4 regions of the Peribacillus aracenensis genome follow, and region 1 is predicted to be linked to each of the others. Evidence: riboswitches for the same ligand, from Rfam matches in the RefSeq annotation. Region 1 holds a riboswitch; each other region holds the start of a gene.
What was found. Region 1 has a riboswitch for S-adenosylmethionine ahead of metK (methionine adenosyltransferase). Riboswitches for the same ligand answer to the same signal wherever they lie in the genome.
Positions count from the first base shown of each region.

Region 2: linked by a shared signal. The riboswitch ahead of N0M92_RS11015 (methionine ABC transporter ATP-binding protein) and the one ahead of metK (methionine adenosyltransferase) in region 1 are both predicted to bind S-adenosylmethionine.
Region 3: linked by a shared signal. The riboswitch ahead of mtnW (2,3-diketo-5-methylthiopentyl-1-phosphate enolase) and the one ahead of metK (methionine adenosyltransferase) in region 1 are both predicted to bind S-adenosylmethionine.
Region 4: linked by a shared signal. The riboswitch ahead of N0M92_RS00820 (Fur-regulated basic protein FbpA) and the one ahead of metK (methionine adenosyltransferase) in region 1 are both predicted to bind S-adenosylmethionine.

Region 1 is NZ_JANZMJ010000005.1:194,118-202,223, forward strand. Features, by position in the region: gene N0M92_RS07870 (gamma carbonic anhydrase) at 1-185, shown strand, start outside; gene N0M92_RS07875 (hypothetical protein) at 536-688, opposite strand; gene metK (methionine adenosyltransferase) at 828-2,021, opposite strand; SAM riboswitch class I at 2,186-2,347, opposite strand; gene pckA (phosphoenolpyruvate carboxykinase (ATP)) at 2,778-4,364, shown strand; gene N0M92_RS07890 (nucleotide sugar dehydrogenase) at 4,750-6,051, opposite strand; gene N0M92_RS07895 (glycosyltransferase) at 6,093-7,409, opposite strand; gene N0M92_RS07900 (glycosyltransferase family 4 protein) at 7,433-8,106, opposite strand, start outside.
Region 2 is NZ_JANZMJ010000008.1:159,616-167,721, forward strand. Features, by position in the region: gene N0M92_RS10990 (cysteine desulfurase) at 1-915, opposite strand, end outside; gene sufD (Fe-S cluster assembly protein SufD) at 915-2,216, opposite strand; gene sufC (Fe-S cluster assembly ATPase SufC) at 2,232-3,017, opposite strand; gene N0M92_RS11005 (MetQ/NlpA family ABC transporter substrate-binding protein) at 3,773-4,609, opposite strand; gene N0M92_RS11010 (methionine ABC transporter permease) at 4,625-5,293, opposite strand; gene N0M92_RS11015 (methionine ABC transporter ATP-binding protein) at 5,286-6,320, opposite strand; SAM riboswitch class I at 6,474-6,586, opposite strand; gene N0M92_RS11020 (O-acetylhomoserine aminocarboxypropyltransferase/cysteine synthase family protein) at 6,704-8,014, opposite strand.
Region 3 is NZ_JANZMJ010000033.1:780-8,029, reverse strand. Features, by position in the region: gene N0M92_RS23495 (carbon-nitrogen family hydrolase) at 1-783, opposite strand; gene N0M92_RS23490 (pyridoxal phosphate-dependent aminotransferase) at 883-2,055, shown strand; SAM riboswitch class I at 2,189-2,340, shown strand; gene mtnW (2,3-diketo-5-methylthiopentyl-1-phosphate enolase) at 2,446-3,678, shown strand; gene N0M92_RS23480 (2-hydroxy-3-keto-5-methylthiopentenyl-1-phosphate phosphatase) at 3,684-4,343, shown strand; gene N0M92_RS23475 (methylthioribulose 1-phosphate dehydratase) at 4,340-4,969, shown strand; gene N0M92_RS23470 (cupin domain-containing protein) at 4,994-5,527, shown strand; gene N0M92_RS23465 (CobW family GTP-binding protein) at 5,965-6,891, shown strand; gene N0M92_RS23460 (DUF2188 domain-containing protein) at 6,958-7,125, shown strand; gene N0M92_RS23455 (DNA alkylation repair protein) at 7,162-7,250, opposite strand, start outside.
Region 4 is NZ_JANZMJ010000001.1:162,243-170,348, reverse strand. Features, by position in the region: gene N0M92_RS00855 (acyl-CoA thioesterase) at 116-658, opposite strand; gene N0M92_RS00850 (M15 family metallopeptidase) at 791-1,330, opposite strand; gene N0M92_RS00845 (DinB family protein) at 1,405-1,887, opposite strand; gene N0M92_RS00840 (ABC transporter ATP-binding protein) at 2,099-3,916, shown strand; gene N0M92_RS00835 (GDSL-type esterase/lipase family protein) at 3,968-4,669, opposite strand; gene N0M92_RS00830 (GNAT family N-acetyltransferase) at 4,887-5,393, shown strand; gene N0M92_RS00825 (aspartyl-phosphate phosphatase Spo0E family protein) at 5,462-5,656, opposite strand; gene N0M92_RS00820 (Fur-regulated basic protein FbpA) at 5,910-6,098, opposite strand; SAM riboswitch class I at 6,275-6,379, opposite strand; TPP riboswitch at 6,538-6,643, shown strand; gene tenA (thiaminase II) at 6,734-7,423, shown strand; gene thiW (energy coupling factor transporter S component ThiW) at 7,427-7,948, shown strand; gene thiD (bifunctional hydroxymethylpyrimidine kinase/phosphomethylpyrimidine kinase) at 7,917-8,106, shown strand, end outside.

The DNA.
Region 1 (8,106 bases):
CCTTCATCGGTGCCGGCAGTCTCGTTCCCCAAGGTAAAGTCATTCCACCGAACATGCTGGCATTCGGACGTCCAGCTAAAGTCATTCGCGAAATCAACGAAGAAGACCGCCAGGATATGGAACGCATCGTACGTGAATACGCCGAAAAAGGACAATACTATAAAACGGCTGAACGAATAAAGTAACGCACGACCAATTGACTGAAAGTTACGAGTATTATACTGTAACTCACCAGTAAACGTTACAAACTTACGAGTAAACTGCTCTAACTCACGAGTAATTGCTCTGACTCACGAGTAAACTGCTCTAACTCACGAGTAATTGCTACTAACTCACGAGTAAAACGCTCTAACTCATGAGTAATTGCTACTAACATGAGTAAATTGCTCTAATTCACGAGTAAACTGCTCTAATTCACGAGTATACTGCTCTAACTCACGAGTATACTGCTCTAACTCACGAGTAAACTGCACTAACTCACGAGTAAAACGCTCTAACTCACGAGTATACTGCTCTAATTCACGAGTAAATTGCTCTAACTTACGAGTAAATGCCCTAACTCACGAGTAAAACGCTCTAACTCACGAGTAATTGCTACTAATTCACGAGTAAATTGCTCTAACTTACGAGTAATTGCTACTAACTCACGAGTAAACTGCTCTAACTTACGAGTAGTTGACCCAAACAAACTTGTAAACGCCCCTGACTCACGCGTATTGCACGTAAGTTGAATTTTTTTGGGATTTCTTGAATTATTCCCGCTGACGGCAAAATTAATCCATAAAAAAGGTGCCCCGCTAATTGCGGGACACCCTTTTTTATATGGATTACGCTTGTGCTTTTAATGTTTCTGCTTTGTCCGTGCGTTCCCATGGAAGATCGACATCTGTACGGCCAAAGTGTCCGTAGGCAGCTGTTTGTTTGTAGATCGGGCGACGAAGGTCAAGCATTTTGATGATACCTGCTGGACGAAGGTCGAAGTTAGCGCGAACTAGGTCAACAAGGACTTCTTCGCTAACTGTACCAGTTCCGAACGTATCAATTGAGATAGATACTGGCTCTGCAACACCAATTGCGTAGGCCAATTGAACTTCCGCTTTGTCGGCAAGGCCGGCTGCCACGATGTTTTTCGCAACATAACGAGCAGCGTATGCAGCAGAACGGTCAACTTTAGTAGCATCCTTACCAGAGAATGCACCGCCGCCGTGGCGAGCGTATCCGCCGTAAGTATCAACGATGATTTTACGTCCAGTAAGACCAGCATCCCCTTGAGGTCCGCCAATTACGAAACGGCCAGTCGGGTTGATGAAGTACTTAGTATCGGCATCGATCAATTCAGCTGGAACGACTGCTTCGATCACATGTTCTTTTAGATCGGCTTGAATTTGTTCAAGCGTAATTTCTGCATCATGCTGTGTAGAGATAACGATCGTATCTACACGTACAGGAACGTTATTTTCATCATATTCCACAGTTACCTGTGTTTTACCATCAGGGCGCAGGTAAGCAAGAGTTTCATCTTTACGGACTTGAGCCAAGCGGAATGAAAGTTTATGCGCCAATGAAATCGGAAGCGGCATAAGCTCTTCTGTTTCATTACAAGCAAATCCGAACATAAGACCTTGGTCCCCTGCACCGATTGCATCGATTTCTTCCTCTGACATGTTTCCTTCACGAGCTTCCAATGCTTTATCGACACCAGCTGCGATATCGGCAGACTGCTCATCAATGGAACTCAACACGGCACAAGTTTCAGCATCGAAACCGTATTTCGCACGTGTGTAGCCAATTCCTTTAATCGTATCACGAACGATACGCGGAATATCTACGTAAGCGGAGGTTGTAATTTCACCGGCAACAAGTACAAGACCTGTAGTTACGCTAGTTTCACACGCAACACGTGCATTTGCATCCTTAGCTAGGATAGCATCTAAAATGGAATCTGAAATCTGATCACAAATTTTGTCCGGATGGCCCTCTGTAACAGATTCAGAAGTAAATAGACGTTTCTTTGACATCATATTTCCTCCTTGGAAGTTAGTATGTTGCAGGCAAAAGCCTGAATTTTACGGAACTCGTTTCCCTCATTAGTTTCAACTATAGACACAGAATTACTTATTAAAAAACACAAAAACCTTCCCTGGCAAATGAGGAAAGGTTTAACATTCTGTCTTCTATCCTTTCACTCTTATCGTTCAAGGGTTTTTACCTTGCTCAGGTTAGCACCATCACCACTATTCCTTGAAGACCTTCGCTTTATTTTCGGCGATCGATCTTGGAGTCAAGTTCATTATGGCAGGTTGCTGGGTTTCAAAGGGCCTGTCCCTCCACCAACTCGGGATAAGAGAATCCGTACAATTTAAGATATTATCGTATCTGGCTGGAACTTGTCAATGCTTTTCTAAAAAGATGATATCCATCCAGAATGGCGTTCATTTGAAAAAACATGTTGTTGCAACGTCCTAGAAGGGCTTACAATGCAAAATACGAATAGAAATGTTGTAAATTGCCATTAATAATAAAGGAATGAGCATCCGAAAAGGAACGACATCCTGACTTTCCCTTTAGCCATATATTGCTTACTTACTTCCTATTAAAATAAAATTATCTTCATGAAAGTTTATGCGGTAATCCTGAATCGGTTCCTGCCGGATGAAAATGATTAACGCAACCAACTGAAAATAATCACAAATTAAAAGAAATAGTATAGACTAATTAAATGAATGTGTTATACTAATTGTAATCTAAAAACTTAAACAAAGGAAGGTACCTCATATATGAATTCTGTAGACGTTTCTAATGAGTTACACCAATTATTAACAGGAAACAATGTGCAAACTCAACTTTCAGTTCCTCAATTGGTCGAAAAAGTATTAAGCAGAAATGAAGGCGTTCTAACATCAACCGGTGCGGTAAAAGCTGAAACTGGCAAATATACAGGTCGTTCACCTAAAGATAAATATATCGTTGAAGAAGCATCAGTTAAAGATAAAATCGATTGGGGTCCAGTGAACCAGCCAATTTCCGAAGATGTATTCAATAAACTATATAATAAAGTAGTTGACTACCTAAAAGCAAAAGAAGAGATTTTTGTTTTTAAAGGTTTCGCTGGTGCAGATGAATCATCACGTCTTCCGATCCGTGTTGTTAATGAATATGCTTGGCATAACCTTTTCGCCCATACTTTGTTCATCCGTCCAAACGAAGAGGAATTGAGAGGTCACGAAGCTGAATTCACAATCCTTTCTGCACCTAACTTCAAAGCAGACCCGGAAGTTGACGGAACTACATCCGAAACTTTCATCATCGTTTCATTTGAACGCCGTACCATCCTGATCGGCGGAACGGAATATGCAGGAGAAATGAAAAAATCGATCTTCTCGATCATGAACTACTTACTTCCAGAGGCTGGAATCCTTCCAATGCATTGCTCTGCTAACGTAGGACGTGAAGGGGACGTCGCTTTATTCTTCGGTCTGTCCGGTACAGGCAAAACGACTTTGTCTGCAGACACGAGCCGTAAACTGATTGGCGATGACGAGCACGGCTGGTCTTCTAACGGCGTATTCAACATCGAAGGCGGCTGCTATGCGAAAACGATCAACCTTTCACGTGAAAAAGAACCACAAATTTTCGATGCGATCCGTTTCGGTGCCGTACTGGAAAATGTTGTTGTTGATCCGGATACACGTGAAGCGAACTATGATGACAGTTCATTGACTGAAAACACTCGTGCTGCTTACCAAATGCAAGCGATCGATAACATCGTGAACCCAAGTATTGCAGGACATCCAAATACAATCATTTTCTTGACAGCTGATGCTTCAGGCGTTCTGCCTCCAATCAGCAAGCTTTCCAAAGAACAGGCAATGTTCCACTTCCTAAGCGGATACACTAGTAAATTGGCTGGTACTGAAAGAGGCGTAACTTCACCGGAAGCTACATTCTCCACTTGCTTCGGTTCACCATTCTTACCGCTTCCAGCTACACGCTATGCCGAGATGCTTGGTGATAAAATCGACGAGCACAATGCAAAGGTATACCTTGTCAACACTGGATGGACTGGCGGTGCATATGGAACTGGAAGCCGTATGAAACTTGCTTACACCCGTGCAATGGTACAAGCTGCACTTGAAGGTGAATTAGCGAACATCGAAACGATCAAAGATGATATCTTCGGTTTGGATATCCCGCTTCATGTTCCTGGTGTTCCTGATGAAGTGCTTCAACCAATCAAGACTTGGGCAGATCCTGCAGCTTATAAAGAAGCAGCAACAGACCTTGCCGCTCAATTCCGTGCAAACTTCAAGAAATTCAAAAGCGTTCCAAGTGAGATCGAAGAACTTGGCGGACCGACAGCTTAATAAATTTTACACAAAAGGATCAAGCTCTTGCTTGGTCCTTTCAGTTTGTCGACAAGAAAGTATCTCTTCCCGAACCGAACCAAGACTATGTTTTTCTTTATTAAGCAAAATAGGGCGAAAAATGGCGTCTACGGTCGTATATAGTGCTGGACAGGGCGAAAAACGGCGCTTGCTTGCTGTCGAATAACTGGCTTCCCAAGCCCCCGCCGGATGCCCGCTGCGAGAGGCTTGGCAGACACAGACAGTCTCGGCGGAAAGGATTGTTTCTACAATCTGTCTGAAAGGACCAAGCTCTTGCATGGTCCTTTTCTTCATTGGAAAAAGGGCACTGTCATAGACAGCGCCGCCTTTATCCTTATTCCATTAACGATGTTTGTCCAAGTTTTTAGATGATCGCTTTATTCCTGGCTTTTTTCATGGACATCGTTTTGTATTCATATATATTGCCCAGGTTGGCCACCGGGACATCTGTTTTAGTTGCATCAATGCAATTGCGTGTATCCAAAATCAATTTATTGCTCATGAGATTCGCTAGCTTATCATAGTCCATCTGTTTAAATTCATCATGGTCAGTCAAGACAAGTATCAAGTCGGCATCATTTACAGCGTCTTCGACAGATACGACTGGCATCTTTCCGGATTGGACATGCGGGTCATGCAAGGCTACATCCATGTTGTCCATCCCCATCAGGATATTGACGACATCAATGGCGGGACTTTCTCGAATATCATCTACATTTCCTTTGTATGCAAGACCGAAAACGGCGACTTTTGGATTCCGGATCCCCTCTAGCATCATCCTTACGGAATTAACGATGTAATAAGGCATCGATACATTGGTATCACGGGCCAATTTAATGATTCTCGCATACTCTGGTGCCTTTGCAACGATGAAATATGGATCGACCGCTAAACAATGGCCGCCAACGCCTGGCCCAGGTTGGTGTATATTCACACGAGGGTGTTTGTTCGCCATCGATATGACATCCAAAACATTGATGTCAAGCTCGAAACAGATTTTCGTCAGCTCATTCGCAAGGGCGATATTGACATCCCTGAAGGTGTTTTCCATCAGTTTGGACATTTCAGCCGTTTTCGCATCCGTCTGAATGATCTCCCCTTGAACGAAGGTTTTATAAACAAGGCTTCCTTTATATGAGCATGTTTCCGTGATGCCTCCGACGATACGGTTATTATGAACCAACTCTTCAAGAATCCTTCCAGGTAAAACACGTTCCGGACAATGAACGAGGAAAATGTCTTTTCCGATGGTAAGGCCCGTCCTCTCGATCATCGGTTTAATATGATCATCCATGCTTCTCGGCGCTATCGTCGATTCGATAATGATGACATTCCCTTTTTTGATAAAAGGAAGAATGTTGGAGGTTGCATCCATGACATGAGTTAAATCACAAGATTGATGTATGTCCTTTTTATTTGGTGTAGGCACCGCGATAATGAAAACATCCGCATGTTCCGGGCTTAACGCAGCTCTGAACTTATTGGAAATAAGCACTTCTTGCAATACCTCTCCCAAACCTGGTTCTTCGATATGGAGCCTGCCGCTATTCAAATTGGAAATAATCTCAGGATGGATATCCACGCCGACAACATCGACACCGTGTTTCGCAAACATTAAAGAAGTTGGAAGTCCTATATAACCAAGTCCGATTGTACAAAGTTTCATATAAACCACTCCTATCTATTTTTCTGCTACACTCACATTCGTTAGGCTGTGTGATAGATTTCGATAAAGATTTCCTTCTCTTGTTTCCAATTGTACTTTTGTCGCGCATTCAGGCAGTTATTGCTCATTTCCGCCCTTTTTTCAGGATGTTTCAATAAGTAATTGACGCCTTCGGCAATTGATTTTGGATCATGTGAATCGACACACACACCGATTTTTTCTGTATCGACAACCTTTTGAATTTCAGGAAAGCTGCAGGCAACCACAGGCACACCGCTCATCATATATTCAAACAATTTATTTGAGGATGCGGAGTAGTGATTAAAGCAGACATTATTCAATATCTGAAAACCTAAATACGCATTTTTTGTATAATGGAGCAGCTCGTCGACCGGAACCTTCGGCAGGAACTTCACACGATGCTCCAGATTCATGTCGCTTACTTTTTTCATTAATTCGTCCTTGATTCTTCCATCCCCGATAAAAACTACCGTCCCGCCTTCGATCATCGGTACAGCATCAACCAATTGCTCCAATCCTCTTCCCATTTGCACGCCGCCTTGGTATAACAATATCGGTTCATTCTCTGGCAAATCGAGCAGCTCATGCAAATTCACGGCCGTACTTTCCTCAGGATTGGTTGGTATCGGGTAGTTATGGACCACCTTGGGATACAGACCATATAAGTCTTCGTTATACTTAGCTCTCGTATGGTTTTCGGCAATCATTTCATCGACGAACATTAATAGGAATTTCTCCATCAGCCCGTAAATTCGGCTATTATATCCCGTTCTGCTCGTTTGCACCTCATGCGAGTCATAAATCAGTTTTTTTCTTCTCAACCATTTACTGCTGATCGCTCCCTGCATGAGCGTATTCAAGTCATTCGAATGGTAGAAATCATATTTCCTTTTCCGGCCATGATAGATCATTTGACCAAAAATATAGCTCCTTGTTAATAGGGTGGGCAGCTTCGTTTTAGTGATGATCATGGTGCACATCGCAAGGAGTGCAAGGGAACCGAACAGTATTCCCGATCCCAGCCAGCCGTTGATCAAGTTCAAGTTCCACAACGTATTCCAGACCAATAAGGCCAATAGAACGATTTCAAACTTCTTTTTCTTCAATTTGCCTACGATCCTGAGAACCCTATGAAGCGCCTCCCAGCGGTTATTCACCCTAGTGACGGAGAAACCATTTTGGTGTTTCTCCTTTTTGGGCAATCCCTCGATTTTCCAGTTATGAATGGCAATTAAATCGACTTCATAACCAGCTTCAGTAAGTGCTGTGCACTCTCTTAGAACCCTCGCATCGTTTGTAAAGTGATTCCACACGAACATACATACTTTCTTCGCCATGTTGTCCTCCACTTCCGGAATTTTCAGCCTGACGCTTCCATCACATTGATGAGACCTTTAATATTTTTAGACCATTGAAAATGTTGTTTAGCATACCGATGACCGTTTTCGCCCAGTTCTTCACGAAGTGCTGGATCTGAGGCCATGGTCAAGATATGTTGACAGATTTCATCAACATTCCTGCTCTCTGCCACCAACCCGCATTTTGCCTCTTTGAGCATCTTCTTGGCCCTGCCGTCCACATCACCGACAATCGGTTTTCCGACACACATATAATCGATGATTTTACCAGGCAAAACTTTATTGAAGACTTCTTTTTCAACCAAGCTCACATAGGCAATATGGGATGTTGAAACTTCATGAAGGGTCACTCTTCGATTCATCGCATTAATCATCTTAATATTTGTCAGCCCTCTAGAGCTTATCTCCTTCTCCACTTCGGATATCCGATATCCATATCCAATCATCGAGAACTCGATTTGTTTATATACCCTTAGCTTTTCAGCCACGGCTATCAGTTTTTTCAAGTCCTGAGCCAGTCCGATATTCCCCGCATAAACGACCTTGATTACGTTTTCCGATACGGGTGTAAGCAAATTCTTTAACGTCAGCTCATCCGCAGTAAGCGAATTAGGGATGAATTGGATGGCCTCTTCCTGGACTCCCTTTGCAACGATATAATCCCTGAAACCAGGAC
Region 2 (8,106 bases), on a different contig from region 1:
CTTATGTTCATGCCGTTCAATATTATCCAAGCCGATTTCTTCCAAGAAATCAATTGCAGCACCAAGGCCGATGGCGCCGGCAATGATCGGGGTACCGCCTTCGAATTTCCACGGGAGTTCTTTCCATGTAGACTCTTGTAAACCTACAAAATCAATCATCTCTCCGCCGAATTCAATCGGCTCCATTTTTTCCAGAAGTTCTTTTTTGCCATATAATACGCCGATACCTGTTGGACCGACCATTTTATGACCTGAGAAGGCAAAGAAATCACAATCCAGATCACGGACATCGACTTTTAGGTGCGGCGTGCTTTGCGCCCCGTCGACTACCATTACAGCACCGTGTTCATGGGCAATTTTCGCGATTTCCTTCACAGGATTGATGACACCAAGTACATTCGAAACCTGCATGATGGAAACGATTTTCGTTGCGTCTGTAATCGTTGCCCTAACATCATCAAGGGAAATCGTGCAATCCTCTTGAAGCGGAATATACTTCAGTACAGCGCCTTTTTCTTTGGCAAGCTGCTGCCACGGAATGATATTACTGTGATGCTCCATGTAGGAGATGACGATTTCGTCACCCTCTTTAATATTTGCACCACCGTAACTTCTTGCTACAGTATTTAAAGAAGTCGTTGTGCCTCTTGTAAAGATGATTTCTTCTGTAGAAGAAGCATTAATGAATTTACGTACCTTTTCACGTGCACCTTCATACGCATCCGTAGCTTTTGTTCCAAGTGTATGCACCCCGCGGTGAACATTCGAGTTGTATCCGCGGTAATATTGCTCAATCGCTTCAATCACTGCAGCCGGTTTTTGAGAGGTTGCAGCACTATCTAAATAAACTAATGGCTGACCATTGACTTCTTGATCTAATATCGGAAAAAGCTTACGAATTTCGTATGGGTTCATTACTGTACTTTCCTTTCAATGACCGCTACTAATTGTTTTTTAACTCCCTCAATTGGAAGCTGGTTAACAACAGGGGCCAAGAATCCGTGAATGACAAGTCTTTCTGCTTCTTTCTTAGTAATACCACGGCTCATTAAATAATACAGTTGAAGCGGGTCGACACGACCGACGGAAGCAGCATGGCCAGCCGTTACATCATCTTCATCAATCAAGAGGATTGGATTGGCATCTCCGCGTGCTTTTTCACTTAACATCAATACGCGTGATTCTTGTTCGGCATTTGACTTTGTAGCGCCATGCTCTATTTTCCCAATTCCATTAAAAATGGAGGATGCAGCGTCTTTCATGACACCGTGCTTAAGGATATAGCCCTCAGAGCGTTTGCCATAATGAATGATCGCTGTCGTAAAGTTCTGTTTTTGTTCCCCGCGTCCGACTACAACGGATTTAGTATCACCGTGAGAGCCATCGCCCATTAGATATGTTGTATTATCCGATATCGTATTTCCATCGTTCATCATGCCAAGTGCCCACTCAATACGAGCGTCACGTCCTGCCACCCCACGGCGGTTAACGTACGTCGTGAAGCCTTTAGAAAGGGTATCGACCGCTCCGTACTCCACTTTGGCATTCGCATTTGCAAATACCTCCGTTACGATGTTGGCAACCCCTTCGTTAGACTCAACGCTTGAGAAGTAGTTCTCTACATATGTGACAGAGCTATTATCTTCCGCTACGATCAAGACATGGTTGAAAAGTGTAGCATCTGGATTATCCAATAGGAATACCGACTGGATCGGCTCTTTGATTTCTACATTTTTCGGAACATAAAGGAATGCTCCCCCATTAACTAATGCAGCATGAAGCGCCGTTAAACGATGTTCATCTATCTTAACGCCGTCTTTCATGAAATATTTTTGCACGAGCTCAGCATGGTCGCGAGCCGCTGTTAAAATATCCGTGAAAATGACGCCTTGTTCTTTCACATTTGCTGACAGATTGATATGTGCCGGCGTATTATTGCGTTGAATGTATAAGTTTTCATTTTCTTCAACGATGGATTTAATTTCTTCCGGAAGCTCCTCTAAAGAAGCAAAAGCTTCACTTTCAACTGTATGAGTCTGGAAAGAAGTAAAATTCCATTTATCGATTTTCGTTTTATCCGGCTTTGGCATCGGGAGCTTTTCTAATTCAGAAAACGCTTGAATCCGAAGCTCGGATAACCAAGCTGGATCATTATTTTTAGTTGAATAGGAGCTTATATCCTCTTGTTCAAACGGTAATTTCGTTTCTGTAGTCATTGCAAATCCTCCTACTTACGCTTCTTCGCCAACAGTTTCGTCTTCAATGCCCAATTCTTGTTTAATCCAGTCATAACCTTCCGCTTCCAAGCGGGCAGCAAGTTCAGGACCGCCTGATTTAACGACACGTCCTTGCATCATAACATGTACAAAATCAGGAGTGATGTAATTTAATAGACGTTGGTAGTGAGTGATGATCAAGCATCCAAAGTCTTCTCCGCGCATTTCGTTGATTCCTTTTGAAACGACTTTAAGTGCATCGATATCTAGACCTGAATCAATTTCATCCAAGATTGCAATTTTAGGTTGGATCATCATTAATTGAAGAATCTCGTTACGTTTTTTCTCTCCGCCTGAGAATCCTTCATTCAAATAGCGTTGCGCCATATCTTCATCCATTTCAAGGAACTCCATTTTTTGGTCCATTTGACGGATGAATTTCATCAATGAAATCTCATCGCCTTCTTCACGGCGTGCATTAATGGAAGAACGCAAGAAGTCAGCATTTGTAACACCGCTGATTTCACTTGGATATTGCATAGCTAGGAATAGGCCGACACGAGCGCGCTCGTCTACTTCCATTTCCAATACATCTTCGCCATCGAATGTGATGCTTCCGCTAGTCACTTCATATTTAGGGTGACCCATGATCGCTGATGATAAAGTGGATTTACCAGTTCCATTTGGTCCCATGATCGCATGGATTTCTCCACCTTTGACTTCAAGGTTTACCCCTTTTAAAATCTCTTTGCCTTCAATTGATACGTGAAGATCTTTAACCGTTAATGTAGAAGCTGACATAATAATACCTCCGTGAACTAATTCCAATTTTATTACCAGAAAGTAAGGATTACTTTCTATACTGTAATTTTACGTAAAAGCATTCTCACTTTATTCTCATTCCAATTTTATAACAAATCCAATTTGGAATCAACTAAATAGATAGGGGTTTTCACTTCCGCCATGTTTAAAACCCGTCCTATTCTTACAATACTAACAGATATGGCCTGTTTACTGCATATCTATACTTATTTTAGTTTTTGTTAAAATTATCTTATTATTCAGCAAATCTTCATCCTTATTAATATATGCTCAAAGAATTCGATTGCAAGGTATGAACGTTCCGCTTTAAAAAGAAAAAATCGGACTGTCAGGCACTATGTAAGTTTATCCAATAAGGCAACCCTTATTTATGGACCACTTTCCATTTTACCTCTACAGACCGATCTTTTAAAGAACTCTTTTATATGCTTATCCGTGAATTTTGCGTTGTAGGTTCTGGACCATTTTATTGCACTTTACATGTTCCCTATCCCGTTCTTTCTCAACCTCGATACGGAGGTCTAAGTTTCTACTGTACTCACTGTAGCCAATCCCATGTGAAGACTGCATCGCCTTTTCCATTTCGCTTGTTACATTTAAATCCAGAGTATTGATAGTGAACCATCCTTTCAAATTTGTGTATCATTTTAATGCCTTCATTACCTCTATACCCTTCACTTTCATTATTAAACATAAAAAAACGGCCTGAATTAAATCAGGCCGCCATTCTTGAATTATTTATCCGCCGGTACAACCGCACCTTTGTATTCCTTAAGGATGAAATCTTGAATTTTTTTAGAATGCAACACTTCTACAAGCGCTTTGATCTCTTCTTTATTTTCATCGCCTTTGTTTACAGCGATGACATTCACATAAGGTGATTCGGAATCTTCAATCGCAATTGAATCTTTCAATGGGTCCAAGCCAGCGTCGATTGCATAGTTAGAATTGATCAAAACTGCATCGCCTTCGCCGCTTTCATAGATTTTTGGAAGTAATGCCGCTTCATATTCAGCGTCGAATTTAAGGTTTTTCTTATTTTCAATGATGTCTTTCGTTGTAGCTGTCGTTTTATCGACGCCCTCTTTCAACTTGATGAGGCCATTCTTTTCCAACAGTGATAAAGCACGCCCATGGTCAGCGACAGAGCTGCTTAAAATGATCGTTGCTCCATCAGGAAGTTTATCGATGCTTTTATATTTTTGTGAATATAAACCGATAGGCTCGATGTGAATCCCGCCCGCATTGACGAAATCATATCCATTCTCTTTAATTGCCGACTCTAAGAAAGGTATGTGTTGAAAATAGTTGGCATCCAATTCCTTATCATTCAACGCCTTATTCGGTAAAACATAGTCCTGGAATGTTTCGATTTCCAAATCGATTCCTTTTTCTTTAAGAAGCGGCTTAGCTTCTTCAAGGATTTCAGCATGCGGAACATTGGATGCCCCTACAACCAATTTCTTCGATTCTTTTTCCGTATCGCTGCCGCTTTTATCCTTTTCACTTCCACAAGCAGCTAAAGCGATAGATAACACTAAAATTAATGCAAAGCCTAAAAACTTTTTCATCCTATTCATCTCCCTTTATCTTTTATCCAATTTAGATGTAATCACATCTCCAATAATTTGAATTATGAAGACGATAATTAGAATAACGATAGTCGCCACAAGCGTAACGTCATTATGATTTCTTTGATAGCCGTCCAAAAAGGCTAGATTACCAAGTCCGCCTGCGCCGATGACCCCGGCCATTGCGGTATATCCAACCAATGCAATCGATGTTACCGTAATCCCGGAAATAAGGGCAGGCATCGACTCTGGAAGAAGGACCTTCCAAATGATCGTGCTCGTTTTTGCCCCCATGGATTTAGCGGCTTCAATTACACCTTTATCGATTTCACGAAGGCCGATTTCAACCATACGCGCATAAAATGGGGCGGAACCGATAATAAGTGCCGGCAGTGCAGCGTTCTCTCCGATCATGGATCCGACAAGTGCTTTAGTGAAAGGAATGAGCAGCACGATCAAAATAAGAAAGGGAATGGAACGGAATATATTAACGACTGCACTCATGACCCCGTTGACTACCCGGTTTTCCCACATATTACCCTTCCCTGTCAGGAACAGGATCAATCCTAATATTATGCCTATAAAAAAGGTTGCCACTACAGAGACGCTTGTCATGTAAAGCGTTTCTTTCGTTGCTTCAATAATGTCTTCCCAATCAACATTCGGCAATAATTCTTCAAGCATGAGTAATCACCTCCACGCCTACCTGCTGTGCTTTAATGAATTCGATTGCGCGGAGCATTTCATCCTCAGTGCCATCAAGATGGATAAACAATGTTCCATATGAACCGCTTCTTGTTTGGGATATCTTACCTTGAACGATATTGACATCCAACTCGAAGTTACGTACAAGCTTGGTGATCAACGGGCTTTCTGCATGATCACCTACAAAGGTCAATTGAATCACTTTGCCTGCAGGATAACGTTCGAGCAAATGGTCCATCGTTTCTTTCGTTTCTTCTGGTTCAGTTACCTGCTGCACGAAACGCTTTGTCATTTGTTCTTTAGGATTCTTGAAAACATCCAGGACAGGACCCTGTTCAACAACTTGCCCGTTTTCCATCACGGCGACGCGATGACAGATTTTACGTATTACATGCATTTCATGTGTTATCAAGACGATCGTCAATCCTAGGCGCTGATTGATGTCAACAAGCAATTCGAGTATGGAGTCGGTAGTCTGTGGATCCAAGGCAGATGTCGCTTCATCACACAGCAGCACTTTAGGGTCATTTGCCAGAGCCCTCGCTATGCCCACCCTTTGCTTTTGCCCTCCGCTTAATTGTGAAGGATAGGCCTTTTCCCTGCCTTCCAGTCCGACTAACTTGATCAATTCGTTCACACGCTTGGTCCGTTCCGCTTTAGAAACACCAGCAATTTCCAATGGGAAAGAAATATTATCCTGAACGGTCCTTGACCATAATAGATTGAAATGTTGGAAAATCATGCTGATTTCTTGACGGGCCTTACGGAGCTGAGCCCCTTTAATTTTTGAAATCTCCTTCTCAGCCACCACAACGGATCCCTCTGTAGGAGTTTCCAATCCATTGAGCATTCTGATCAAAGTACTTTTCCCCGCTCCACTGTAACCGATGATACCGAAAATCTCGCCTTTATTTATTTCAACATTCACATTATTTACAGCCTTGATCGTCTCACTGTTTCCTTTTCCTGTTCGGAACAGCTTACTGACTTTCGTCAATGTAATCATTAATCCTCACCTCTTTTATCCAATAAAACCTATGAACTTAGTTGATTTCTTTACATTATTAGTCTGTTTCTCATATCATGCACATGTTTTCCCCATTAAAACTGAAAAAACCTTTCTGCATGAGCAGAAAGGCAGGTGAAGAAACAGGCCTTTCTCTCATCTTCCAAAGTAATTAAACTTTGTGTGAATTGGCACCTTTCCAAGGAAATCTCCTTGTCGGTTGCCGGGTTTCATCGGGCACATCCCTCCACCTCTCTTGATAAGAGCTAATATATAGAATATTTGTACATCATTAAGTTCTTTAGTATGGAGAAATTTTATCATAGATAAAAAAGGAGCGCAATGTATATTATTTCTAGTTCAAGGATGAACAGGAACTTTGCTTAAAGCGTTTTGGAAGTCAAGGAGACGATATTCGTCGCTTTTTCAATTGCCTGCTCTAAATCTTCTATTAAGTCGTCTACATTTTCAATCCCAATTGATAAACGGACTTGATCGGCACTTACACCCGCTTTCGCAAGACCCGCCTCATTCAATTGTTGATGGGTCGTACTGGCTGGGTGGATGATCAAGCTCTTCGCATCCCCTACATTCGCCACATGGGACCATAATTCCACCGAATTGATAAGTTTTGCCCCAGCTTCGCGATTACCTTGTATTCCAAAAGTCACGACAGATCCAGCTCCCTTAGGCAAATATTTATCCGCAAGGGCCTTATCGGGATGATCCTCATCACCAGGATGCGAAACCCAAGTCACGGCAGGATGGTTTTTTAAATATTCAATGACAGACTTGGTGTTTGATAGATGCTCTTTCATCCTTACATGCAGCGTTTCAAGTCCAAGCGTAAACTGGAATGCACTTTGGGCACTTAGCGCAGGGCCTAAATCACGAAGTAACTGGACTCGGGCTTTCGTTATGAATGCGGCAGGTCCAACTGCCTCGGCGTATACAAGACCGTCGTAACTTGGGTCAGGCTCCGTGAAGCCAGGGTAGTTTGGCGAGTTCCAATCGAACTTCCCTCCATCCACGATGACACCGCCTAGTGTCGTTCCATTTCCCAGAAGCCATTTTGTAGCGGAATGGATGACGATGTCCGCGCCAAAATCAATTGGTCTGCAAAGATATGGTGTTGCAAAGGTATTATCGATGATTAAAGGTATGCCGGCTTCATGGGCGATTTTCGCTACCGCTTCAATATCAAGCACCCTCAAACTTGGATTACCGATCGTTTCGGCAAAAATGGCTTTAGTTCTTGGCGTAATCGCCCTTTTGAAATTTTCAGGATCATCGGGAGAAACGAACTTCACTTTGATCCCATATTTAGGAAGAGTATTTTCAAAAAGGTTATACGTACCGCCATATAATGTAGAGGCTGAAACAATCTCATCACCTGCAGCGGCAATGTTCAGGATTGAAAGTGAGATGGCAGCCATTCCGCTTGCTGTTGCCAATCCGCCGATGCCACCTTCCAATAAGGCCATTCTTTCCTCAAAAACGCTGACCGTGGGATTATGAAGCCGTGTATATATATATCCATTCTCCTTTAGGCCAAATAAATTCGCTGCATGGTCGGTGTCTTTGAACAAGTATGCATTGCTTTGGTAGATAGGAACTGCACGGGCACCTGTTTCATCAGTTTGCAGACCGCCATGAACACTCAATGTTTCGAAACGCAAGTTTTTCCCTGACATATGGTTTCACCTTTTTCTATGGATTTAGTTGGAATTATATGATATCTGGCCTTTTATAAACAAAAAAACCACTTCAACAAGAAGAGGTCTCA
Region 3 (7,250 bases), on a different contig from region 1:
TTAATAAAAATCAGGGCGGCGATCTTCAAATACAGGTATTTTGTTTCGGGCTTCCGTAACTTTATTGAAATCCAAGGTGCCTGTCAAGAGTTCGTTTCCTTCTCCGGCTTCACTAATGAGATTCCCCCATGGATCAATAATCAAGGAATGACCAGCAAATGTATTATTGACATCCGAACCTGAACGATTAACGGCTACAACATAGGCTTGGTTCTCGATGGCACGGCTAATCAATAAGGCTCTCCAGTGATCGAGTCTCGGCTTTGGCCATTCCGCCGTTACGAATAGAACTTCGGCGCCTTGAGCGGTATGGGCACGCTGCCATTCAGGGAAACGGATGTCATAACAAATGAATCCAGCACATATTTTTTCATCAAGAGTAAATAAACCATCTTTTTCTCCTGGCTGCAGGAAATGATGTTCATCCATTAACTGAAATAAGTGAAGCTTATCATATTCTTTAATGAGATTCCCATGTTTATCGATGATGATCATCGTGTTATAGATTCCCTTGCTTGTCTTTTTCGCGATGGAACCGCCTATGATGTGAATCTGGTGTTTTTGTGCCTGTGTTTTTAAAAATTCAATCGTTTTTTCTGCCTCCTGATCAGCAATCTCATTTAACCTGGTCAAGTCGTATCCTGTTGTCCAAAGCTCCGGTAAAATGACGATATCGGGTTCTGACCGTGTTGCTTTTTCCAACCATTGTTCTGCAACCTGAAAATTGATATCCGGTTGACCAAAGGCTATATCCATTTGAATACAAGCTATTTTCCATTTCATCGATTAAAACCTCCACATGTAAAAAATGCTTTACAAGACTATGATAAACATATATCATTTGTGACTAGAATTTCAAGAAATTTCAGAGAAGGTGTATAAATGTTGCAATTCGAAAAATCCGGCCAGCTTCAGGACCTGCCCAAGCAGTTTTTTGCTTCACTAGTCGCAAAAGTCAATGCAATCACGGAGCAAGGACATGATGTCATTAATTTAGGCCAGGGAAACCCTGATCAGCCGACGCCAGAACATATCGTGAAAAGTTTGCAGTCGGCTGCTGAAAAAACGATTAATCATAAATATTCGCCATTCCGGGGACATCAATATTTGAAAGATGCTGCCGCCGTCTTTTATGAACGAGAATACGGTGTCAAGCTGGATCCGAATAGCGAAGTGGCGATTCTCTTCGGGGGGAAGGCAGGTCTTGTCGAACTGCCGCAGTGTTTATTGAATCCAGGTGATACAATCCTTGTTCCAGATCCCGGCTATCCCGATTATCTTTCCGGAGTTGTTTTAGCCCGGGCAAAGACCGAACTCATGCCTCTGACAGAAGAAAATGATTTTCTTCCGAAATATGATGACATACATAAAGAAGTACTTGATAAAGCCAAAATGATGTTCTTGAACTATCCGAATAATCCCACAGGTGCTTCTGCAACTGATAGTTTCTTTGATGAAACCGTCTCCTTCGCAAAAGAGCATTCCATTTGTGTGGTCCACGATTTCGCTTATGGCGCGATCGGATTCGACGGAAAAAAACCGATAAGCTTTCTCCAATCGGAGGGAGCGAAGGATGTAGGAATAGAAATATACACACTATCGAAAACATACAATATGGCAGGATGGAGAGTAGGCTTCGCAGTGGGGAATAAGAGTGTAATAGAAGCTCTTGAACTATTACAAGACCATCTTTATGTGAGTCTTTTCCCGGCGATACAAGAAGCTGCGGCAAGTGCTTTGCTTGATTCGCAGAGCTGTGTAGAGCAGTTAGTGCAGATGTACGAAGGTCGAAGGAATGTTTTCATTGAGGGATTGAGGGCAATCGGCTGGGATGTCAAAGCGCCTGCGGCATCGTTTTTTGCCTGGCTCAAGGTACCTAAAGGTTTTACGTCAGAGAGTTTTGCAGACTATTTATTAGCGCATGCCCACGTAGCTGTTGCCGCAGGGAATGGATTCGGTGAATTTGGCGAAGGTTACGTCAGGGTAGGGCTGCTGACCTCGGAAGAACGGCTTGAAGAGGCTGTGGAACGAATACGTACATTAAACTTATTTTAACGATGGATTGAGGTATCCGACTTATTCACCGTTAAAATAGTTAAAACTTATTGACAAAGTAGGGATTACCTGTCAGAATACAAAATAAATTCTTAATCTTTCGATACTTGAATGCAATTTATATATCAGCGTTTTCTTATTTTGAGCAGGTGGAGGGACTAGCCCTATGAAGCCCAGCAACCGACCGTAATTCCATTGTAAAATGGGGCGGAATTCTTCGCCGGATTTCCTGAAATCCACAAGGCACGGTGCTAATTCTTGCAGCCAATGGCTGGGAGATAAGAAGATGGCTTTTTAAAGCCTCTTCTTTATGAAGGGGCTTTTGCCATTTTGAGACCATTTCAGTTTAATGACATCGAGAGTTTACTAACGTGTTATAGGAGTGATCAGATGAGCGAGATAGTCGCTACTTATTTAATTCATGACTTCACTGGAAATCATGAGAAAAAAGCAGAGAGCATTGCCCTAGGTTTGACTGTCGGGACATGGACGGACCTGCCACATTTAGTCCAGAAACAACTGGAAAAACATAAGGGGCGCGTTGTATCGGTGACACCACTTTTGGAAGAAGAGAGGGCAAACAGCTACTTTAATCGTAAAGTATACCGTTCGCTTATTAAAATTGCCTATCCGGCAGGGAATTTTTCCCTTGATTTACCTGCAATCCTCACGACTGTCTTCGGCAAACTTTCATTGGACGGAGAAATAAAACTCATAGACCTGGATTTTGTCGGTGATATTCAAAACGCTTTTCCCGGACCGCAATTTGGCATTGGAGGCATAAGGGAAAAGATTGGCGTATTTAACCGTCCTCTGGTGATGAGCATCTTTAAAGGTGTATTAGGAAGAGACCTGGCATTCCATAATGAGCAACTGAGGCAACAAGCATTAGGGGGCGTCGACCTAGTTAAAGATGATGAGATCCTCTTCGACCAGGAACTGACTCCATTTTTCGATAGAATAAAAACGGGAAAAAGAATATTGAATGAAGTCCATGAAACCACTGGCCACCGTACTTTATATGCTGTCAATCTATCAGGGAAAACATTTGAATTACTGGATAAGGCAGAGCAGGCGGCTGAAGCAGGGGCAGATGCTTTATTGTTCAACGTTCATACATATGGTTTGGATGTATTGCAGGCCTTGAGTGAACATGATCGTATCAAGTTGCCGATCATGGCGCACCCCGCCTATAGCGGGGCATTGGCAGCTTCATCATTTTACGGGATCGGCTATCCATTATTACTTGGTAAATTAGTAAGGTTATCAGGTGCGGATTTATCTTTGTTCCCATCCCCTTATGGAAATGTCGCACTGGAAAAAAAGGAGACCTTGGCGATTGCTGAAGCTCTGACAAAGGATGAACTTTCATGGAAAAAAGCCTTCCCTGTTCCTTCTGCAGGCATTCATCCGGGCATGGTTCCGGACCTGATCAAGGATTTTGGGCTCGATAGCGTGATTAATGCTGGAGGGGGAGTTCACGGGCACCCCGACGGAGCAGAAGGCGGGGCCAAGGCTTTCCGTTCTGCTGTGGAAGCCGTTCTAGCAGGAAAGGATCTATCTGAAGCGGCTGCTGAGGAAGAAACGCTAAAAAAAGCTCTTGTGTTATGGGGAGGCCTATAAGAATAATGAAACCGATCATCTTTTGTGACTTTGACGGAACGATCACCAACACGGATAATATCATTTCCATCATGAAAAAATTTGCTCCTCCGGAATGGGAAGCGTTGAAAGACGATGTCCTTCAGCAAAAAATCAGTATATCTTCAGGAGTTGGGGAGATGTTTTCACTGCTTGATAGTGGCTTGAAGGATGATATCATCCAATATGTAAGAAATACGGCCGGCATTCGTCCTGGGTTTTATGAATTCGTTGAGTATACGAAACAAGCCAACATCCCTTTATATATAGTAAGCGGGGGAATGGATTTTTTCATTGCACCGCTTTTAAATGATATCTTGCCAACAGAGTCCGTTTATTGCAACCATGCATTTTTTGATAAGGAAAAGATTTATATTGAGTGGCCGCATGATTGTGATGATCAATGTAATAATGATTGCGGTTGCTGCAAGCCATCCATTATGAGGGAAATAGCGGGTGCGGAAAGTTTTAAATTCGTTATTGGAGATTCAGTAACGGATTTTGAAGCGGCCAAACAGGCCGATTTTGTCATAGCCCGTGACATACTGCTTGAAAAATGCGAAAGGGAAGGAATTCCACATCAAGGATTTGAAACATTTTTTGATGTAATTGACATTTTAAAGCGGCAGGAGGCGGTTAAAGCGTGAACAATCATTCTAAAGAATGGCGGGAGTTGGCAGATATTAAAGCTGAACTGGCCGAAAGGGATTGGTTTATGGGAACGAGCGGGAACTTGTCCATCCGCGAGCCCAAAAGCGCTTTCTTCTATATTACGGCAAGCGGTAAGGATAAAAGGAAGCAAACGGATTCGGACTTTTTACTGGTGGATTTAAAAGGAAAACCAGTTGAAGAAACGAACCTAAGACCATCGGCCGAAACTTTACTTCATACAGTCATTTACCGGAAAACCAATGCGAACTGTGTACTCCATGTCCATACTGTTGAAAATAATGTGATATCAGAATTGTACGGAGATGAAGGCCAGGTTTCCTTCCGTAACCATGAAATCATTAAAGCGACCGATCGATGGGAGGAGGATTCGGAGCTTCGGATTCCAATCATATATAATCACGCTGACATTCCGTTGTTATCTGATAAGTTTAAGCTACATGTCGAAGCAGACTCTGGCGCCGTGCTGATTCGCAATCATGGCATTACGGTTTGGGGTAAAAGCGGACTCGAAGCAAAAAGAATACTTGAAGCTTGCGAATTTTTATTTCAATACCAACTATTGCTTAATCAACAAAAGGCGTTTGCAGTTTCTTTAAGATAAACACTCATAGAGGAGGAATGAATGATGGCGACGATCAGATTCCATGAAACAAACGAGGTTCTTGAAAACGGTGAACAGGTAAAAGGATTTTTAGAAACACAAGGGGTTATTTATGAACAATGGGACATTTCTAAATTACCGGCCCATCTTGTGGAAAAATACGATCTAACAGATGCTGACAAGGAGGAAATCCTTGTAACATTCCAATCAGAGATAGCGGAAATCTCTGAAAGAAGAGGTTATAAAGCGCATGATATCATCACATTATCAGATGCAAATCCGAACTTGGATCAAATGCTTGAAAACTTTAAGCAGGAACATCACCATGAAGATGATGAAGTGCGTTTCATAGCAGGTGGTACTAGTATCTTCGCCATAGAAGGCAATGATAAACAGTGGTTTGATGTACGTCTTAATCCAGGAGATCTTATTAGTGTACCAGAATCAACAAGACATTATTTCACACTCGCAGAAGATCGGAAAACTGTTGCTGTCCGTATTTTCGTTACAGCGGCAGGATGGGTGCCGATTTACGAAAAAGACGAAGTTCAAGCATAATCATTGTTGCAAAACCAGCTTACGGGCTGGTTTCTGTTTGCAGACAAAAGGGAAGACGGAAAGGTCTCACCTAACCTTGATTTTTTAAAAAAACATGATTAATCCTTTATGGTTTTTCTATTTTTCAGGAAAGAAATCTCGCAAGATTGAAGAAATTTGCGACACTCCAGCCGAATAGCTGGCTAGCCGAGATTCCACAGATGCTTGCGCCGATGAGGCCTGTCAGACAGTCGGCGGAAAGAGAGCGGATTTCTGAAATCGACTGGACGTTTTTAAATAAAAAACTACAGTCGAACTCGCTTTTCTTCGAATTTGTCTATGTTTGAAACCAGCTTACGGGCTGTTTTTTTTATGTCGATCCGGCAAGTGCTTTAGTAAGATAAGTATGATAAAATTTAATGGAATCGAATTTACCCGGATCATAGGAGCAGATAAGAATGAAAACAACCGAAGTGTACATATTGGGCGGCTTTCTCGGCAGCGGGAAAACGACGCTTCTTCGAAATATTTTAAAACAGGAAAGTGAAGCGGGTAGAAAAGTGGCCGTGCTGTTAAATGAGCTCGGCAGTGTATCGGTTGACAGCGGACTCATTGGTGATGGAGTGCCTCTTAAGGAGCTGTTTGACGGGTGCATTTGCTGCACAATTCAAGATAAACTGGAGGTTCAGCTTCATGAATTGCTAACGGAAAATGAACTGGATGCGGTTTATATTGAAACGACGGGCGCAGCTCATCCAGTTGAAGTATTGGATGGCATCATGTCGCCGATCTTCGCCAAAAGGCTGGAGTATAAAGGGATTATCACTGTCGTCGATTTATTAAGGTGGCGCGATCGGGAGGAACTGTCTCCACAGCTTCGGCAGTTGCTTGCCGAGCAAATCCACCATGCCGATTTCATATTATTGAATAAAGTGGATTTGGTAAGTGAGATGGATGCCGCACAGCTGATATATACGATACAAGCGCTGAATCCGGATGCTGTATGTTTATTGACGGAGTATGCAGCCGTATCCTTGGCATCATTGCAGCAAATGCAAAGAAAACGGCATAATGGCCATCAAAAGCTTGATGTACAGGACCATTTGCATTTAACTGCAGTCGTTCATACATTCGAAGGTGCCGTGGCACAAACCGACTTTGAAGAGTGGCTTAGGGCTCTGCCGGAAACGGTCTATCGGATGAAAGGATACATTTCCTTTACACATTCACAATACCCCCATTTATTCCAATACTCATACGGAATGCCAATGTATATGAATGAAATGATGAAAATGCCATTGAATATCGTCATGATCGGGGAAAAGTTGGATAAGGAAATGTTGATCGGTCAGTTGAAAGCTTTGGAATTGAAAGCTGCCCGATAAAAGTTTACCGCCCATTAAAGAAGGGAAACATAAAAAGGAGACATTCTTATCAAGGAGGCGGTTTTAGTGCCATGGAATAAGGACGATTACCCAAACTCGATGAAGAATCTAGATAAAGATGTAAGGGAAAAGGCTATAGAAATCGCCAATGCATTATTGGATGAAGGATATGAGGATGGAAAAGCCATTCCAATCGCCATAGACCGAGCTAAGATGTCGGTAGGAAAAGATTGAAAAAATGGTCAGACCCACAAATGGGTCTGACCATTTTTATTGTTGCATTCCAAAGGCGGCAAATGTCTTTTCGTCTTCTATCAATCCGCAAGCAGCACATTGAACCCGAACTTCAGGACCATTAT
Region 4 (8,106 bases), on a different contig from region 1:
TTCACGTTTCTTTCCCATACAGATAATGCCCAAAAACCAATGGCGATTAATAAAAGACCAAATCGCATTGAATTTGGTCAAAATCATCAATAAGATTGCTGAAGGGATGCGTATCTTATTTATATAATCCAGGCTTCGATTGATCGGTCCATGGCAGCTTCACACCGAAAGTACTTGCAATGAACTGTGTATCTTCCCTTCTTTTTTTCCTTATTTGGGCCCGTTGTTTTGCTGATTCATTTAAATTCATTTCCATCTCTGTTTCAGGAACCAAACGCGGGACCGGAATTGGTTTACCTTCTTCATTAATGGCAACAAATGTCAAGAAAGAAATGACACATAAATTCCGATCTCCTGTAACTAAATCCTCTGCAATCACCTTTACGATGATTTCCATTGATGTTCTGCCCGTATAAGTCACGAAGCTTTCAAGGCAGACTGCATTTCCTTCGTGAATAGGGTGCAGGAAATCGACAGAATCAGTTGATGCCGTAACGACGTTGCTTCGCGCATGACGCATGGCTGATATAGCCGCCACATCATCAATATATGCCATTAATTTGCCTCCGAACATCGTACCAATATTATTTGTATCCGGCGGGAGGACAAGGCTTGTTTTTATGACCAAAGAGTCCCGGCAATATTTTGTTTCTTCCATGGTGACTGCACTCCTTTATGTCTGATTTCTCACTATTCCACTTTATCGAATTCTTACCTGTAAAGCAATTCACATGCTTATTTTCCTGCTTTTAGTCAAAATTTATGCGGCATACATAGAAACCACTCACTATCACTGCCCTTTTGACCGCTTGCCTTGTTGCAGCTCACGCAGGTTAAAGCCAAATGTCATTTGTAAATGCGGATAATCCTTGAACCCAGCCCAATCCCCTCCCCAATCAAAACCTAACCCTTTAGCGATGGTTACAACTTCCATCCAATCCGACTTTCCATTATCGTTGCCGTCATAATTCATATCCCAAATGGCCTCGCCTTGTTTGTTAAGGAGGGCAAAATCTATCGCCAAACCGAAATTATGCAGCGACTCGCCACCTCTTGCATTCGTTACTATGTTGCCCGAGCCTGATCTGCCCTTTTCATAGAGTTCATTTTGCTCGGCTACAGACCGGAACCCCGCCGTAATGATAATCGGGATGCCTTTGTCATCAGCCAGTTGAATGAGCTCGTCTTTTTTTTCGGCGACGATCGGATTCAGCTCGTCAGTCAGTTCGATTTCATCTAGATCAGGCGGAAGCATATACTTGAACAAGAGCCCTAGCATCAATCCGAAAAAGCCCAATACCATACATGTCCTTACCCAAGTGGCTTTCACTGAAAAATCCTTCCTTTACGAATATCTGTCCGAAAGTGAAAAACTCAACCAAAGACGGATGAGTTTTTCTTCTATTATAACTTTGCTTTCAATTCTTCAATTTGTAATAAATGCCGTTTTTCATGCAGTCCCACGAATGGGATCCATTGCTTCAAGCTTAAATCTTTAAACAAAGGGTGTGAAAAAGATTTTTGTTCGAGATCAATTTCCTTTGCTTGGTCAACGACCCGTACAAAAGCTTTTCGGGATTCGGACAACTTTTCCTTAATCTCACTCAAAGTTTGGTATGATTCTGACGGAATGACAAAGGACGGGGCCTGGACCTTCATTTCACGATTTAAAGTAAGCTCGATCGGTTTATCCACAGCAGGAATGCTATCATCGCTTTTCAATTTATCGGAAATGCCCTTTGTAATGGCCCTCTCCATTAAATATAAATGATCCAAAACCTGCATGATGCTCCATCTTCCTGGTTCAGGATGGGTGTTTAGCTGTTCATCCGTTAGTCCGGTGACCGCATTTAAAAGCTCTTCCCTGACTTTTTCATTTTCATTCACTATTAGCATCTCCTCTTATCAGCTTCGCTAATCTCCTTTAATTATTCCATGTCCTATATGAACGTGTAAAATAATTAAACTTTTTGACTGAAATGAACCGCTTAAAAGTTGTCTATTCTTTGAAAAGCTCTATGATAGTCATAAAGGCAAAATCCATCTAATTCAAATGACTTTCAAAACATCAAGGATAGTCTAAATAGGAGTGATCGCTATGAGTGGAGGACATATTCCATTCAGCCACAAAGGCCGCAGTACCATGCATGCAATCCCCTCAAAAGGAAGCATATGGTTGATGCTCAAACAAATGTTCAATCGGGTCCCATCGAAGTGGAAGTTTTGCACTTTGGTTTTATGTATTATGCTTTTCATTTCATTGCTTGAGTTCTCCATCCCCCAGTTGACGCAGTTTACGATTGATACAATCATTCCCGAAAAAAGATATGACTCGTTAATCTGGATTGGCGCAGGAATTCTTTGTGCTGCCATTTTATTGGCTTTACTGAACTACTTTAACAGCTATATCGTTTCCAAGGTCGGTCAAAAGGCTATTACGGATATACGGAATAGCATGTATGACCATATTCAAACACTGGATATGAAATTCTTTGATAAAAACCGTACTGGTGACTTAATGTCGCGGTTGACCAATGATGTCAATTTACTGCAGCAGCTCATCTCTTCAAGCATGCTTCAAGTCTTGACTGACACGGTGACTTTCATTGCCGTGGCGGTATATATGCTTTTCATTAACTGGAAGCTGACCATTGTCCTTCTTTTTACATTCCCTTTCATGTTCTATATCACAAGGGCATTCGGGAAACGCATCAGGCTGTCATTTAGGTCTGTGCAAAGTTCCGCAGGAGATGTCAGCAACCAGTTACAGGATTCCATTTCGGGAATGCGGCTCATTCAATCTTTTACAAATGAAGAATTCGAATCAAGGAAGTTTGCGGAGCGTAATCAGGAAAATATGGCTGCAAACCTTAAGTCCGTTCGGCTACGCTCCATGTTCGGACCGATAATTGATTTATTGAACAATATCGGTCTTGTAGCAGTCATTGTGTTCGGTGCTTGGCAAGTGATGGAAGGCGAATTCACAATAGGGTTAATCGTGGCCTTTCTCGCCTATTTGAGGTTACTGCAGAGTCCCGTTCGCAATTTTAGCCGGGTCATCAGCATTGTCCAGCAATCAGCTGCGGCCTTTGAGCGGATAACTGAAATATTGGAAACCCAACCTGAAATAAGTGACAAGGAAAATGCCATCGAACTACCTTACATAAAAAGGAAAATCGAATTTCAATGTGTTGATTTTGCGTATGATGAGAGTGTACCTGTCCTCAGCCATTTAAGCCTGTCCATGAAAGCTGGTCAAGTAACTGCTCTGGTCGGTTCCTCTGGCGCTGGAAAATCGACCATCACGAACCTTTTGATCCGATTTTATGATCCGCAAGATGGCACGATTAAAATGGATGGTCATGATATCAAGGATGTGTCACTAAAATCATTACGGGGACAAATGGGGATTGTTTCCCAGGATATCATTTTATTCAATGGCTCCATTCGTGATAACATCGTGTATGGCAAACTTGATGCTACAGATGCTGAAATCATCGAATCCGCCAAAGCGGCAAATGCGCATGACTTTATCAGTGCCTTTCCTGATGGTTATGATTCTCAGATTGGAGAGCGCGGAGTCAAGCTTTCAGGCGGACAAAAACAGCGCATTGCCATAGCTAGGGCACTTTTGAAAAATCCGCAAATCATCATTCTCGATGAAGCAACGGCGGCCTTGGATACAGAATCCGAACATTTGATCCAGCAAGCATTGTCACGTTTAATGAAAAACCGGACTTCAATAGTAATTGCACATCGTTTATCGACCATTCATGATGCGGATCAAATTATCGTTCTGGAAAAAGGGCAGGTTCATGAAAAAGGAACACATGAAGAATTATTGCAAAACGACGGCAGATACAAGCAACTCCATGACTTGCAGTTCCCTCAACTTAAAGCGATATCAAATTCCTAGCTACTTCTTAGAGGGCAAAATGCACAGGAAGCCTTCCTGTGCATTTTGCTTTCATTTGAAATCATAACTTTCCAAAACCCGGTTCGCAATGAGCTGATACCCTTTTTCATTCGGATGTAATTTATCACTGAAATACTCTGTTTTCTTTTTATCTTCAAAAAGATCATTTGTAGGAATGAATAACATCCTTTTATCTTTATCCGCTATTCCCTTTATTGACAGGTTATAATCACGAATGTGCTTTTCAAGTTTTTGATTGTCTTTAATTGGGTTATATAGTCCTACTACCAGAATATCCGCCTTATCGTTTGCCTCTATCAAGGTTGATGTAATCTTTTTGAGATGGTTGATATACTCCCGTTTTCCTTCAATGATTTTTCGGTCACTTATTTTCTCCAAGTCCCCTCCGTTACTATTGATCAAGTCATTCGTTCCAATAAAAACGATGAAAGTATCGGCTTCATCAAGTTTCGTTTTAATGCGGTAATCATCAAGCTGTTTCATCACCCCATCCGTTTCCTGGCCTTTTATACCGTAATTCCAAAAACTCACTTTTTGTTCCGATTGCGGATTATTCAATTCATCCTCAAGGCCTTCTATATATCCTTCCCCATCCTTATCCCCTTTTCCATAGGTTAATGAATCTCCAAAAGCCATCACCCTTTGCACCTCTTCCGACTCCGAGGCCTGAAATTCATACGCAGCAAAACATATAACGAGTACTATAATCAATAAACCTGCCAATTTTTTCATTTGGTTCTCCTCTTGTCTCTTTACTAGAAGTATTTAATCTTTTACATACCCCAAAAATCTACAGTCTTAACATAAAAAAATTGTCAGATAAAGATTCAAGAGTGTATGATAATATAAAACTTTCAATGAATTGGGTGTCATTCACCATCCCTTAAACAAAATATGGGATTACCCTTCATTCTGGAGATTGAATAAATGATAGTTAGGAGTTTAAATCATGGAAGAGCTCATAGAGTTTAGAGAGGCAGGACTATCCGATCTGCCCAGAATTGTTGAAATATATAATTCAACAATTGCTTCAAGAATGGTCACGGCAGATACGGAGCCTGTATCCGTCCAATCGAGGGTTAAATGGTTTGAGGAACATCATTCAGAAAGTAGACCGCTATTTATCATTACTATAGAAGGGAAAACTGCTGGATGGATGAGCTTTCAATCCTTCTATGGCAGACCGGCATATAAATCCACTGCCGAAATCAGCATTTATATAGATGATTATTTCCGGGGAAAAGGAATCGGACAAATTTCGATTCAAAAGGCAATTGAATGGAGTCCAAAATTAGGTGTTAAGACTCTATTGGGTTTCATTTTCGCCCACAATACACCAAGCCTTAAGCTTTTTTCCAAATTCGGGTTTGAAGAATGGGCACATTTACCTCAAGTTGCCGAGTTGGATGGGATCGAGCGGGATTTGCTCATTCTTGGTAAACGTGTCGATATGTAATATCATTCTTTAGAGCTATTGCCTTGAGCAGTAGCTTTTTCATATTAATCGAGTGCGAATTGGCTAATTTAAAAATACCTATATGCTTTCTGGAGGTAAAAATGTTCACAATCTCTTTTACTTGTTAACGCATTTAATAGCGTATCCAATTCTTGACTGGCTTGAACAGTTAGCAGACTTGATAAGCCGTAAATTGCTGCCAAGTTGATCATTTCTTTTCTTTTCTCTTCTATTTTTTCTATAGTTACCTTAAGGCAAGGCATTATATAGCCACCTCCCATTTATTCAATTTTTTTACACTTTCATCATAATGAATCTACTAGTTAAAATCAACTATTTTTCGGAAATTAAATGTGTTATTTTAAAGGATAAATGTGACAAAATGACTATTAATCCTGTAATTATGTATATTTTGTGTCATTTTCTATTAAACGCAAAAAAGCATCCACTAGTGTAGACTGTGAATGCTTACATCATATCTCTTATCCAAGAACCCAAACTATAGTCCATCGTTTACTATGTCATCCATTCAGAAGGTGACTCGGTATTTGGTTTATTTATAACAATCTTATATTCATCTTCAAGTACTTTTAATGGGGCATCATAAAGATGCCTTTCATCAGAGGTTTTGTATACTCCATTGGCCAATAACTCTTCAATAAGCTTTGCCTTCCTCTGTTCGATCCTCTTAAATAATTCTGCCATGTAAATGGCTCCTTTCCTAGTCATCCTAGAGCCTGCTTCTAGTTAGCTAAACTTTATCAACTTGTTTTATTTTCACCAAATTATATATACCTTTTCTATTATGTCACTAAACGTTATTTCCCAAAAATAAAAGCCCCTTCTAATTCAAGAAGAGGCTGACAGTGTCCGTACGGCTCTTCTTATCTTCCAAGCATATGCTTGTTGGATTTAGCACAGTTCCCAAAACGGGTCCGCTGCCGAGGTTTCTTTGGGCCAAGTCCCTCCACCTCTCTGGATAAGAAATCGATATATAAATGATGTAGACATGATTTTATCCTAATAACCATCAAAAGTCAATTACCTGGTTCTCCCTTTTTTCCTGGACATAAAATGGTCCCTCTTTTAAATGTAGGTTGCATTTTCTTGTCTTTCTGATATGATGTCAGTAATTACATACAATTCACACCACTAGGGGAGTCTTTTTTTAAGACTGAGATGGAATTAGTTCCGGACCCTTTGAACCTGAACCGGCTCATACCGGCGGAGGGAAGTGGATGATATCGTCCATTTTCAGACTATATCCATCTACCCCGTTCCGTATTCAGGAACGGGGTTTTTTCATGAACAAAGGGATCCATTCTAAAGGAGGATGAACAATGGAGAATGTTAAATTAGAAACATTCAGTGATAGACTACATGCACGGTCAAAAGAGATTTGGAAAAGGAACCATTCACATCCCTTCGTCCAGGCAATTGGAAATGGTACGCTTCCTGAAAAGAAATTTGCCTATTATCTGAAGCAGGACTATATCTATCTCATGGATTATTCCAAGCTCTTTGCTTTAGGTGTAATCAAAGCTCATAACATCGAAACCATGGCAAAGTTTGCGAGTATTTTAAATGAAACCCTTCAAGTGGAAATGGATATTCATCGGCATTATGCTTCCGAATTCGGGATCACTTCCAAGGAATTGGAAGATACAGAACCTACTCCAACGACTCTAGCCTATACAGGCTATATGCTAAATGCAGCTCAGCATGGGACTTTGGCAGACTTGATCGCCTGTCTCCTGCCCTGCGCTTGGGATTATTATGAAATCGGTTTGCTACTAAAAGAACAAAATGGAGCAGCATTGGAAAACAATCGCTACGCAGATTGGATAAGGTCCTATTCATCTCCTGAATTCGGGGAAGCACATAAATGGCTGATCGCTTTGTTGGAAGAATTGACGGAAGGCATGCCAGAAAAGGAACTTCTTAGATTAGAAAAGCACTTTTTGGTTACTTCCCGATATGAATATTTATTTTGGGATATGGTTCATAATGAGCAAGATTGGCCGCTGTAGATGATGAATCCTGTCAAGAAACTGACGTTGACTGCCATGATCACGGCTATTACAACGCTGACCAGTTCATTTATTTTCATTCCTGCAGGATTTGCAAAGGTCTTTCCTATTCAGCATCTGGCAAATGTCCTGACGGCCGTTCTATTGGGGCCAGCTTATGCAGTGACACAAGCTTTTTTAGTTTCCATCATTAGAAACATGTCTGGTACCGGTTCAATTTTCGCCTTTCCCGGTAGCATGATCGGTGCACTTTTGGCTGCCATCCTTTACCGAAAAACACAAAGCTTAAAATTTGCCTGTTTAGGGGAAGTGATCGGGACCGGTATTCTCGGTTCCCTAGCCTGTTATCCACTTGCCCTCCTACTATTGGGGGAAAAAGCTGCTCTTTTTGGTTTTTTACCGGCTTTTATGCTCAGTTCATTCGCTGGTGCGATTTTAGCATTCATATTACTTAAAATACTTCTAAAAAATACTTATATGAAGGGGTTTTTTTATGAAAACAGCATTAACCATCGCAGGCTCTGATTCAGGGGGCGGCGCAGGAATACAAGCGGATTTAAAAACATTTTCTGCACATGGTGTCTTTGGAATGTCTGCCATCACAGCCGTAACCGCACAAAATACAATGGAAGTCCGTTCAGTACAGCCAATTGAAACAGCAATCATATCAGATCAAATTGCAG